One region of the Bacillus sp. PK6-013 genome, then DNA from elsewhere that is predicted to be linked to it. Evidence: predicted binding sites of a transcription regulator. Region 1 holds the regulator's gene; each other region holds the start of a gene.

What was found. The regulator LexA, encoded in region 1, represses DNA repair genes until DNA is damaged. The targets are predictions, from matches to a motif close to CGAACATATGTTCG.
Region 2: uvrB (excinuclease ABC subunit UvrB) is a predicted target of LexA. The motif match lies at 2,157-2,170, and genes of this name have one in related genera.
Region 3: ruvA (Holliday junction branch migration protein RuvA) is a predicted target of LexA. The motif match lies at 2,537-2,550, and genes of this name have one in related genera.

What each region holds. Positions count from the first base shown of each region.
Region 1 is NZ_CP096417.1:2,325,272-2,329,484, reverse strand. It holds gene M1E03_RS11645 (hypothetical protein) at 1-214, shown strand, start outside; gene M1E03_RS11640 (thymidylate synthase) at 274-1,113, shown strand; gene M1E03_RS11635 (NucA/NucB deoxyribonuclease domain-containing protein) at 1,407-1,835, shown strand; gene lexA (transcriptional repressor LexA) at 2,034-2,657, opposite strand; gene yneA (cell division suppressor protein YneA) at 2,809-3,120, shown strand; gene M1E03_RS11620 (YneB family resolvase-like protein) at 3,139-3,786, shown strand; gene M1E03_RS11615 (DUF896 domain-containing protein) at 3,852-4,085, shown strand.
Region 2 is NZ_CP096417.1:619,316-623,528, reverse strand. It holds gene uvrA (excinuclease ABC subunit UvrA) at 1-97, opposite strand, end outside; gene uvrB (excinuclease ABC subunit UvrB) at 105-2,090, opposite strand; gene M1E03_RS03045 (CsbA family protein) at 2,274-2,507, opposite strand; gene M1E03_RS03040 (DUF5316 domain-containing protein) at 2,626-2,919, opposite strand; gene M1E03_RS03035 (PDZ domain-containing protein) at 3,045-4,213, opposite strand, start outside.
Region 3 is NZ_CP096417.1:1,374,077-1,378,289, forward strand. It holds gene M1E03_RS06960 (poly-gamma-glutamate hydrolase family protein) at 1-5, shown strand, start outside; gene M1E03_RS06965 (DinB family protein) at 65-529, shown strand; gene M1E03_RS06970 (small acid-soluble spore protein H) at 638-817, shown strand; gene M1E03_RS06975 (hypothetical protein) at 899-1,021, opposite strand; gene M1E03_RS06980 (protein kinase family protein) at 1,092-1,739, opposite strand; gene M1E03_RS06985 (intercompartmental signaling factor BofC) at 1,971-2,492, shown strand; gene ruvA (Holliday junction branch migration protein RuvA) at 2,616-3,221, shown strand; gene ruvB (Holliday junction branch migration DNA helicase RuvB) at 3,231-4,213, shown strand, end outside.

The DNA of each region.
Region 1 (4,213 bases):
TGCGCCATTACTGGAATGCAGAATTCCGTTTCAACATGAAATCGCGCATTGGGAATTCAGCGGCTGGGACATATATCTTAGCACGAGCAAAGGATTATACAGAGAAGCGAAGCCGGACACAATCGAAGGCTGGACTGAGAAAATCCATGATGTCACTGGATACGATAAAAATGTTATCAAGAAAGCGTTGGAGATTTATCAAACCCGCGCATGATCTTAAACCTTGAAAAAAACTCATTTTATACATATCATGTGGAAAGAGGAGAGGATAAGATGAGCCATTATGACCAGCAATACAATGCTATCATTCAAAAAATTATTGAATCAGGGATCTCCGATGAAGAATATCAGGTCCGGACGAAGTGGGATTCAGACGGAACGCCGGCTCATACGCTGAGCATCATGAGCGAAAAAATGCGGTTTGACAATTCGGAAGTGCCGATTTTGACGACGAAGAAGGTGGCGTGGAAAACGGCCATCAAAGAGCTGCTTTGGATCTGGCAGCTGAAATCCAATGATGTCCAAGTTCTGAACGATATGGGGGTTCATATTTGGGATCAATGGCGGCTTGAAGACGGCACAATCGGAGCAGCCTACGGCTATCAATTAGCGAAGAAAAACAGAACGGTTAACGGGCAGAAAACCGATCAAGTGGATTATTTGCTCCATCAGTTAAAGCATAATCCGTCTTCACGCAGGCATTTGACCATGCTGTGGAATCCCGATGACTTGGACGGCATGGCTTTGACGCCCTGCGTCTATGAGACGCAATGGTATGTGAAAGAAGGAAAGCTCTCTTTGGAAGTAAGAGCGAGAAGCAATGACATGGCGCTTGGCAACCCGTTCAATGTGTTCCAATATAACGTCTTGCAGCGCATGATCGCCCAAGTCCTCGGTTATGAGCTGGGCGAATACATCTTCAATATCGGCGACTGTCACATTTATACCCGTCACATCGATAATTTAAACATTCAGATGAAACGCGAGCAATATGAAGCGCCGAAGCTGTGGATCAACCCGGACATCAAAAACTTTTATGACTTTACAATCGATGATTTTAAATTAATTGACTATAAGCACGGCGACAAGCTGACATTTGAAGTTGCCGTATAAACAGGCGAATTTTCCGCCTGTTTTTTTGTTGTGTGAATGAATCATTTTTAAAAAATACAACGATGAAAAAATTTGCATATCCGGCTGCCGCATGTTTCCTGATGGCAGCCGTGTATACGTTTAGAGCGGACGCAAAAAGCACATGCAGTTTTTCACGGGTATGACCCGAGCATTTAACTTACGTTTATTTACACAATCTAAACGTCTTTTTCACAAAGAGCCCGAAAAGCAAAAACAATTCTCTCTTAATCTGTTAGTGACACCAGCATATACAAGAGGAGGTTGTTTTTGTCATGATCAAAAAATGGGCGATTCATCTGCTGTTTTCCGCATTGGTGCTGCTTGGGCTTTCGGGAGGGGCTGCATATTCTTCTCAGCATGCCGAAGGCGTTGCAAGGTATGATGACGTATTGTATTTTCCGGCATCGCGCTATCCTGAAACCGGTGCTCATATAAGCGATGCGATCAAAGCGGGCCATTCAGATGTCTGCACAATTGAAAGATCTGGAGCGGATAAGCGCCGTCAGGAATCATTAAAAGGGATTCCGACTAAGCCGGGCTTTGACCGTGACGAATGGCCGATGGCCATGTGTGAAGAAGGAGGAAAAGGAGCGTCGGTCAGATATGTCAGCTCATCGGATAACCGCGGAGCCGGCTCCTGGGTCGGGAACAGGCTGAGCGATTACGCTGACGGGACGAGAATTTTGTTTATCGTTCGATAAAAGGGAGACAATGAAAAATGTTTCCTCAAGGAAACATTTTTGTTGACAAGAAAACTCGTTTGGGGGATAATGGTAATGTAAGCATATGATCAATCCCTCTGTTTCAGGCTCGCATCCTTCATTTCCGTATGGATGTGAGCCTGTTTTTTCGTGCGAAAAAAAACCGCCGACCGGCGGTTTTGCTGATGAGTCCGTTTTTTAATGAACCGTGCGGAATACGCCAATGACTTTTCCGAGAATCGTCACATTCTGGAGGATGATCGGTTCCATCGTCGGGTTTTCCGGCTGAAGGCGGATATGGGTTTCTTCCTTGAAAAACCGCTTAACAGTCGCTTCGTCGTCTTCGGTCATCGCAACGACGATATCTCCGTTGTTTGCGGTGTTCTGCTGTTTGACTATCACATAATCCTGATCAAGAATTCCGGCATCGATCATGCTTTCGCCCATGATCTCCAGCATAAAGACATGCTCATCCGGCGGCGCCAGGCGGTCTGGAAGCGGAAAGTATTCCTCAATGTTTTCGACTGCGGTAATCGGCGTACCGGCCGTCACCTTTCCGATGACCGGGACATTGACAACCTGGTTTTTCGGAATGTGAATTTCTTCCTCTGTATCGAGAATTTCGATCGCTCTCGGCTTCGTCGGATCCCTTCTGATCAATCCCTTCGTTTCAAGCCTTGCCAAGTGGCCGTGGACCGTTGAACTTGACGCCAGGCCGACCGCTTCTCCGATCTCCCTGACGGAAGGCGGATAGCCTTTGCGTTTCACTTCTTCTTTAATGAAACGCAAAATATCAAGTTGTCTTTTTGATAGCTTCGTCATTTTTTGCACCTCAAAACGTCGATTTTAGCTAGATTATAGCATGTTTTTCCTTTGAGTACAAACATAGGTTCGAAAAAAACGATTGACAGAAACATTTGTTCGTATGTATACTGAAATCATAAAACCGAACAAACATTCTGGGGTGATGGATATGAAAAGAGAATCATTGATTTTTGTCAGTCTGTTTACTGCTGTGATCAGCTGCTGTATTCTGTTTGTGTCTTTTGCCGGTAAAATCGAAGAAAGAAAGCAATATGTTAAAATAGAAGTGCAGGAAGGCGATACATTGTGGGAGCTGGCCGACCGGATCAAAGGCGGAAAACCCGCTGACAAACAAAAATTCATCGAATGGGTCGCCGATAAAAACAATCTGCCGACATCCGTTATTAAACCGGGCGATGTTTTGGTCCTGCCGGTAGCCAAACAGCACTCCGATCAATATCAGCTTGCAGTTGTAGAATAAATGATTGAGGGGATTTCCATGAATGCGATTATTTACACCAGGGTAAGCACTGCGAAGGAGCAGCAGGAAACCTCATTAAAACGGCAGGCTGAAGAGCTCCAGTCGCTTGCCGCTGAGCACGGGATGAACGTCGTGAACGTCATTTCCGAACAGGCGAGCGGATATGAGATGGACCGCGACGGCGTCTTCGATCTGCTCGAGGAAATCAAAACATCAGACATTGACGCGGTTTTAATACAGGATGATACGCGGCTTGGAAGAGGGAATGCCAAAATTGCCCTTCTTCACTGTTTATATAAAGAAGGCGTTCAAATCTACACGCTGGCTCACCGGGGAAAGCTTGAGCTTTCCGAAGCGGATTCGATGGTTTTGGAGATTGTCGGGATTGTCGAAGAATACCAGCGGAAAATACATAACCTGAAGATTAAGCGGGGAATGAAGAAGGCGGTCGAAAACGGCTACCGCCCGGAGAGGAATCTGAAACACCGCAATGAAGGCGGCGGGAGAGAGCGGATCGAAGCGCCTCTTTCAGAAATCGTCAGGCTCAGGGAGAACAAGCTGACGTTTGCGGAGATTGCAGCCGTGTTGAGAGGGTTCGGATACAGCATTTCAAAAGCAACCGTTCACCGCCGCTACCAGGAGTATAAGGACGGCCTTGCAGACTAATCTGTTGTCAAACGAAAGCGGATTTAGTAGTATGATGGATATATACCGAATCAAAGGAGTATCTTATGATTTCTAATGAAAAAATAGCCAGAATTAACGAGCTTGCCAAAAAAGCAAAGAGCGGATCTTTAACAGACGAAGAAAAAGCAGAACAGCAGAAGCTTCGCCAGGAATATCTTCAAGGCGTCCGCGCGTCTATGAAAAACACGTTGAAAACTGTGACGATTGTTGACCCTGAAGGTAATGATGTGACGCCTGAAAAGCTCAAACAGGAAAAAAGAAACCGCCGATTGCATTAATTTGGGGAATACGCCGATATCGTATTCCCTTTTTGTATATACTACAATTTAAAATGAAGGCAAAGATTCGTCATTTTTCACTGCTTTTGAGCTGAAATGGTTGTGAAAACCGATGGGTAGATTTATGA
Region 2 (4,213 bases), 1.7 Mb from region 1:
CTGTCAGCACGACAAGCTGGTCCCTCGGAATAGAGACATCGATATTTTTCAGGTTGTGGGCCCTTGCACCTTTCACCTCAATTCGTTTCGTTGCCATTCTCCATTCATCCTTCCGATTTTAACTCTAGGAGCAAGTCGCGAAGCTCAGCGGCACGTTCAAAGTCAAGCGCTTTTGCGGCTTCCTTCATGTCGTTTTCCATTTGAGCGATCACTTTTTCCCGCTCTTTCTTCGTCATCTTCGAAAGCTTCGGCTCCTCTTTTGCTTGATATTCTTCCTGCTCTTCAGCAGCATGAGTTGCCCGGATGACGTCCCTGATCTTTTTGTTGATCGTTTTCGGCGTAATGCCGTGTTTATCATTATAGGCCTCCTGCTGTTCGCGGCGGCGCTTCGTTTCATTGATTGCGATTTCCATTGAGTTGGTGATTTTGTCGGCATACATGATCACGCGGCCTTCGGCATTTCTGGCGGCGCGGCCGATTGTTTGAATGAGCGAACGCTCAGACCGCAAAAAGCCTTCTTTGTCTGCATCAAGGATGGCGACAAGTGAAACCTCCGGGATATCGAGTCCTTCCCTCAGCAGGTTGATGCCGATGAGAACGTCATGCTTGCCGAGGCGAAGGTCGCGGATGATCTCGATCCGCTCCAGCGTTTTAATCTCGGAATGCAGGTACGTGACCTTGATTCCGATTTCTTTCAGATAATCCGTCAAATCCTCGGACATTTTTTTCGTCAGCGTAGTGACGAGGACGCGTTCATTCCGCTCGATTCTCTGCTGGATTTCGCCGATCAGATCATCGATCTGCCCTTCAATCGGCCTTACCTCAATGATCGGATCGAGCAGCCCCGTCGGCCGGATGATCTGCTCTACCATTTCAGGCGTATGCTCAAGTTCATAAGGGCCCGGCGTAGCCGACACATACACGATGTTGTGAATGTGCTTTTCAAACTCTTCAAACCTGAGCGGACGGTTATCCAAAGCGGAAGGGAGCCTGAATCCGTGATCGACGAGAACCTGTTTCCTCGCCTGGTCTCCGTTGTACATTCCTCTGATCTGCGGCATGGTGACATGCGACTCGTCTATGACCATCAGGAAATCGTCCGGAAAGTAATCGAGCAGCGTATATGGAGTCGAACCTGCCGGACGAAGCGTCAAATGTCTTGAATAGTTTTCGATGCCCGAGCAAAAGCCCATTTCGCGCATCATTTCCAAATCGTATCTCGTCCGCTGTTCCAGACGCTGGGCTTCAAGGAGCTTGCCTTCTTCACGAAGCGCTTTAAGGCGCTCTTCCAGCTCCTCTTCAATGTTTATGATCGCTTTCTTCATCTTTTCTTCCCGCGTGACGAAGTGGGAAGCCGGGAAGATCGCGACGTGTTCCCTCTCCCCTAAAATTTCGCCTGTCAGGGCATCCACTTCCCTGATTCGTTCGATTTCGTCGCCGAAAAATTCAACCCGGATGCAGTGCTCATCCCTTGAAGCCGGGAAAATCTCGACGACATCGCCGCGCACTCTGAATGTTCCGCGCTGAAAGTCGATATCATTCCGCGCATATTGGATGTCAACGAGCTTTCTGAGCAGCTCATTTCGCTCGATTTCCATTTCCGCTCTGAGCGAGAGCACCAGTTCCCTGTATTCCTCTGGGGAACCCAAGCCGTAAATACAAGAAACACTCGCCACAATGATGACATCTTTGCGTTCAAAAAGAGCAGACGTGGCAGAGTGCCTTAATTTATCAATCTCATCGTTAATGCTGGCATCTTTTTCGATAAATGTATCAGTCTGAGGCACGTAAGCTTCAGGCTGGTAATAGTCATAATAGCTGACAAAATATTCGACTGCGTTGTTTGGGAAAAATTCCTTAAACTCGCTGTACAGCTGTCCGGCGAGCGTTTTGTTGTGGGCGATGACGAGAGTCGGTTTGTTGACTTCTTTAATCACGTTTGACATCGTAAACGTCTTTCCTGTACCGGTCGCCCCCAAAAGCGTCTGATGCTTTCTGCCTTCATTGATTCCTTTGACAAGCTGATCAATCGCTTTCGGCTGATCCCCCTGGGGCTGATAATTCGAGACTAATTCAAAGCGGTCTTTCACAAAAAAGCCTCCGTTTCTTTACGAAATCTTCCTGCTTATTATTTTAACACACCCGAAGTAAAAATACGAACTAAAGTTCGGTTTCTGTGTTTTCCCACAAAAGCCGGCCCTTCCTGATCTATCAAAAAACCCCTCCTTTTTGTCATCAAAAGCAGGGCTTTACGGCAATCATTCTTACGATTTCTATGAGTCTTCCTTCTTTTCGCCCGCCTTTTTCGCCGCATAGAGTGAACCGGCCACGAGCGAGACGATATCAAGTCCTACAATAAAAAAGGTTTCCGTATAACCTTTTAAATATGAAGCGAACAACAGCGCTGCGGTCAGCGCAATCCCGACGTAATGGTTATAGGTCACCCTTGTAAAAAACAAGACAAGCAAGAAAGGAAATATCAGTGCAAAAACGGCTTTTGTAAACACAAAAACCCTCCTCACGTTTCTTGATCTTATTCGATTATATTAAAGAACAAAGAAACGGACAAACATGGACACTCATTCATTTTGTCCATTATCATGCCGCGTTATTCGGAATCAGACGTTAAAAGGCGAAAAAGAACGAGATTCCGGCTGCCAGGAGGTTCGGCATGGCGAAAACGGCGAGTGCGTTTGCCAGTTTGCCGTTCCACTCCCTGTGCTCCTTCGTTTCCGAATCGTGATTTCCCTTGAACCGGTCACCGCTGACAAATACGCCGGAACATAAAGCAGACAGCAGAATTGCGCCTAGTCCGGCGGATCCCGAAACTTTGAAAATCAACGTCCAATCCCCGGCCGCAGCCGAAATCAATACAGCTATCAAACAAACAAAAACACCGGCGAGAAAAGCCTTTTTCATCAATCATTCTCCTTCAATCGGTTCTATCCATCATCCTAGCGGAACGTTTTGTAAAAGACAACCAAAAAGATTCCCCAAAAGGAAAAGCAAAAGCGCCCGAAAAAGCGGCGCTTTATTAACATCAATTATTCTGTTTCTTGTGAGGCGGCTGCCTCAGCGTGCTTCATCGCCGCATCCTCTTCTTTTACAAAGATGATGCCAAGCTCATGATGCTCTCCTTCATATGAAGCTCTTTGTTCAAAACGAATTTCATTGTTTAAACCGACGACTTCAAGTTTGAAGAAAGCACGGTTCTTTTGAAGCGCTTCGTAGAAGTCCGCCGCATTTTTCACTGAAATCCCGTTAACCTTCGTGATGATTTCGCCGATCTTGAGACCAAGATCGGCTGCCGGCGTGTTCGGAATAATGCCGAGCACCACGAGCCCCTGGTCTCTCTTTGAAAAATGGAAAGGGGCGGAATTATCGTTCATCCGCTGTTTCCATGATAAAAAGGCCCTTCCTGCGATCGCCGCTCCGGCGGCAAGAGCGGCAAGCGGCGTCCACCATACGCTTCCGGCCGCGAGCAGCAGAATGATAATACCAAGCACGCTGATGCGCTTCGCTGTAATTTTAATGCTTTCAATCGGAAGCGATCCTTGAACTCTTTGGCCGAAGCCGATGAAATAAGGAATCCAGAGGAGCTCAAAGCCTCCGTTAAATGACAGAACGGGCCACCACGGAACCGATGATTCGATCGCATGTCCCGGAATGAGAATGAACAACGGCAAAAGCCAGGTTCTGCCCGCAATCTGCTGGCCGATCGGGAGCCCCCTTTTGCTCATAACGATCGCAGGGGAAGTTTTGATATGTGCCGTTTTGTAGACGAGCACTCCTTCCGCTACCAACAGAAGTCCGAGCAAGACGGCAGCAGCCGGCCAATTCGCGAGGGACAGCTGCGGAAGTAATTCGTCAAGCGCTCCGAAACCGGTGTATTCGATACATAAACCGGCGACGATGCTCACGCCAAGCGTATATGCCGCTGACAGCAGACTCTGTCTGAAAGTTAAAGCTGCGGCAACGCTGACCGCCGCTATTAAAACCAGCATACCCATCGGCAGATACAGCCCTAAGCCGAACGAAACAATGGACAGCACGAGTCCCGCCAAGAGTCCTTTAGAATATGTAAACTTAAACTCGTCATAAATATCTTCAATACGCGTATGAAACGTCTTTCTTTCACGTTTGATCCGGGCATAGCCGTAAGCAAGACTCATGATCATCATAAAATAGAAGAGCGGGTGCAGAAAAAACAATC
Region 3 (4,213 bases), 950 kb from region 1:
GCTGAAAATGGAAACTCGTGTTATTCTGTGTATGAACTGCTAAAACACGAAGGAGGAATAAAAAATGGAACGAAAAGACCGCATCGTTCAGGAATTTATGTCCCACCGCCTGGTGACAGAAGAACTGATTCAAAAGATTGATGAAAAACATCTCGATTACAAACCGACTGAAACGTCGATGCCAGCGAAGGAACTTGTCACGCATATGCTGCAATCTTTCTATGCCTTTGCTTCGGCGGCAAAAGAAGGAAACGGAGAGTCTTTTAAAAAGAAGCCGGAAGAAACAGGGTCAAGCCTGAGCGAGCTCGCCAAAACGTATACAGAAAAAACAAAAAAGCTGCTTGAATCTTTTACGGATGAAGAATTGGATCGTGAGGTCGATTTGACCGGCGTCTTCGGACGGAAAGTAGCCGGCGAACAGCTGCTGCAGCTAGCGATCGGACACGAAATTCATCACAAAGGCAATCTGTTTGTTTATGTGCGTGAAATGGGACACACGGATCTGCCTTTGTACGTAAAAATTCATTGATTACGGGAGCCTGAAGATCACCCCTCCTTGAAAGAAAACCGGCTCAAAAGGAATACGAAAGCAGCCGGGTGTACACATTATGAGTAAAAGCAAAAGGAGGGTGTCAGCATGAATACGCATCGTGCCCAGGAAATCGTCGAATCACCCGACATGGTTGATGTTACTTATAACGGCAGGCCGATTTATATTCAGCATGTCAACGAACAAAATGAAACCGCAAGAATTTTTCCGCTCGGCCAGCCGGAGAACGAGCAGGAAGTACCGCTCGCAAATTTGAAAGAGCATTAAAAAGCAACCCCTTCAAATGAAGGGGTTTTGTATTTGTCTTATCACTCGGCCATCAAAAAAAACACCCGAAAGCCCGAGTGTTTAATTTATGATTTTTGCAAGTCCTCTTACTGCCAGCCTCAGCACATAAAACAACGGCTCAAGCAAATCAACGAGATAAAGATAATCCCATTTATCATCATTTCGTTTCTTCTTTTTCTTCAACAGCTGTTTCTCCCTTCCTGACTTTAATGGGGTTATTTCATATACGGGCGCGCCTTCTTTAAGTTTCAAATTACGGGTGAAATTTGTTTTTTCTGGCGGCCCATTGTTTCTGAAGCCAGTTTTTTTTATAAAGATAAGCGATCAATTCCATCCACAGCTTAGGAAGCCTTTGCGGGAAACGGCTTTTTTTATAAATGGTTTGATAGGCTGTTTTTAAGTCATCCCACTGTCTGCATTCTTTCGTCTGCAAAAACCTGGCCACATCGATGACTTTGATTGTCCCAGCCGGCGTCAGTATCAGGTTTCTGAGGTGGATATCGGATGGATTCAATCCTTTCCGCTTCGCATCGTTCAATGCGCGGTCGACCTCGCAGATCATGTCATCATCGATCGGAATGCCTTTGTTTAAACACTCATAAAAAGTGTATCCTTTAATATACTCCATTAAAATATATGATGGCCCTGTTTCATATATATCAGGATAATAATTCGAATCAGAAAGCTTTTTGTAAATCTCCGCTTCCCTTGCGGCAATGTTCTTAAATTCGGGAAAAAAGACTTTAAGAGCCATTTCCCTGCCCTCTTCAGTCAGCTTAAAAACGTATGCGCTCCTGCCTTTCCCGATCAACTCTAAGTCATCGGGTTTTTGGATAAGTTTATTGAACTTTTTTTTCGTATTATACTTTACGGCCTCTGCATAGGTTTGCGCCTTTTTCACGCCGAACTCACCTTCTTTTTAAGGGCTGGTCAAACGAAAAACTCTCTATAATGTTGTTTATACATGAGAACGAGGGGTTTTGCACCTTAAATGCTTTTGAGTTCTTCATATTGGTTTAAAAATGTAACATTCGTAAACCGGTTGTCATCTAATTGCTTTTTTAGATTAATTTTTAAAAGCGTTGGTCAAACTATGGATATGATCGTTAAGGCAAAAAAGAAGGTGATATTGATGAACAGCCAAAGCAAGTTCAAAATCGGTTTATTGCTTATTGGAAGTCTGCTGGCCGCGCTCAGCTTTCACCTGGAGGCCCTGGCCGAAAAGCCGGCTAAAGTTCAAATCCAGCTTGAAAAGGTTTATCTGGACGGGGACGTTGGAATCGAAAATAAAGTAGAGGCCGCTCGAACACTGGAAGACTTTAAAGCTGCTTATAAAGGGTGGCAGCTCATCGATCAGAAAAAGGGGTTTATTCTGTTTCGCAAACAGGTGGACGACATTTCTCCCCTCAGCAAAACAAACGGTTATATCGGAGTGACGGAAGACGGCGTGATTTCGACTTTTCACGGCCGCCCGGGCATATTATCAGAGCCGATTCAATCGTTTTTTCAGATTGATATAAAGCGCCTGGAAAGCCGGATGGCGGATGATTTGCGCAAAGGGATCCCATACCGCACGAAAAAGGAATTTGAACATGTCATTGAAGCCGTAAAATCATCCGGAAGCCAACATCATGTAAAAGATATGAAGACATGACGCTGTTATGTCTTTTTTCAGCTGCAGACAGAAGCCATTTTTAGCGAACATATGTTAACTTTTTCATTCTAGCTTTGCCTGTTTTGTGTTACAATGAAGAGCAGTCAAAGAGGTGAATGAACGTTGATCGAATTCGTAAAAGGGACGATTGATTATGTATCGCCCCAATATATTGTCATTGAAAACGGCGGGATCGGCTATCAGATCTTTACGCCAAATCCGTTTATTTATAAGAAAAACAGCAACGAAACAATCTATACATACCATTATGTAAGAGAAGATACGAATGCGCTGTACGGCTTTTCGACAAGGGAAGAAAAAATGCTGTTTACGAAAATGCTGAATGTTACGGGAATCGGCCCGAAAGGAGCGCTTGCGATCCTCGCTTCCGGCGATCCGGGAGCGGTGATTGAAGCGATCGAGAATGAGGATGAAGCGTTTCTCGTCAAGTTCCCCGGCGTAGGCAAAAAAACGGCAAGGCAGATCATCCTTGATCTGAAAGGGAAGCTTGCGGACGCCGTTCCTGAAATCGCGGCCGATCTGTTTAACCATGAAGAGCGGGAGCAAATTCATGAAGCGGAAACGGCTCTTGAGGAGGCGCTTGAAGCATTAAGAGCGCTCGGCTATTCCGACCGGGAAATTAAAAAAGTCCAGCCTCATTTGAAAAAGGAAGAGGCGCTTTCGACGGATCAATACGTTAAAAAAGCATTGCAAAAATTGTTAAAGTAAGGTGATATCATGGATGAGCGGCTTGTATCAAGTGAACTAGACAACCATGAATCAGCGATCGAGCAAAGTCTGCGTCCGCAAAGACTGGCTCAGTATATCGGCCAGGAAAAAGTGAAAGACAACCTCAAGGTATTCATTGAAGCTGCGAAAATGCGGGAAGAAACGCTTGACCATGTCTTGTTGTACGGGCCGCCGGGATTGGGAAAAACGACGCTCGCTGCGATCATCGCCAACGAAATGGGAGTCAATCTCAGAACGACGTCAGGTCCGGCGATCGAGCGCCCCGGCGATTTGGCGGCGATATTAACGGCTCTGGAGCCAGGTGACGTTTTATTTATTGACGAGATCCACCGTCTGCACCGTTCGATCGAAGAGGTGCTGTATCCTGCGATGGAAGATTTCTGCCTTGATATCGTGATCGGCAAAGGGCCGTCGGCGCGTTCTGTGAGGCTCGATCTTCCTCCTTTTACCCTTGTCGGCGCGACCACAAGGGTCGGGCTTTTAACCGCGCCTCTCAGGGACAGGTTCGGCGTTCTGTCAAGGCTTGAGTATTACACGCGTGACGAGCTTTCAGACATCGTGATCAGAACGGCGGAGCTGTTTGAGGTTGACATCGATTCGCTCTCGGCTCTCGAAATCGCGAGACGGTCAAGAGGGACGCCGCGGATTGCCAACAGGCTTTTGAGGAGGGTCAGAGATTTTGCCCAGGTGCTTGGAAACAGCTCCATCACGGAGGAAGTGGCGGTGGATGCGCTTGAACGCCTCCAGGTTGATAAACTCGGGCTTGATCATATCGACCGCAAGCTTTTAATGGGCATGATCGAAAAATTTGGCGGCGGTCCAGTCGGCATCGATACGATTTCGGCTACCATCGGTGAGGAGTCTCACACGATCGAGGATGTGTATGAGCCGTATCTTCTTCAAATCGGTTTTATTCAAAGAACGCCGCGGGGGCGCATCGTAACCCCTGATGTATACAGCCACTTTAAAAT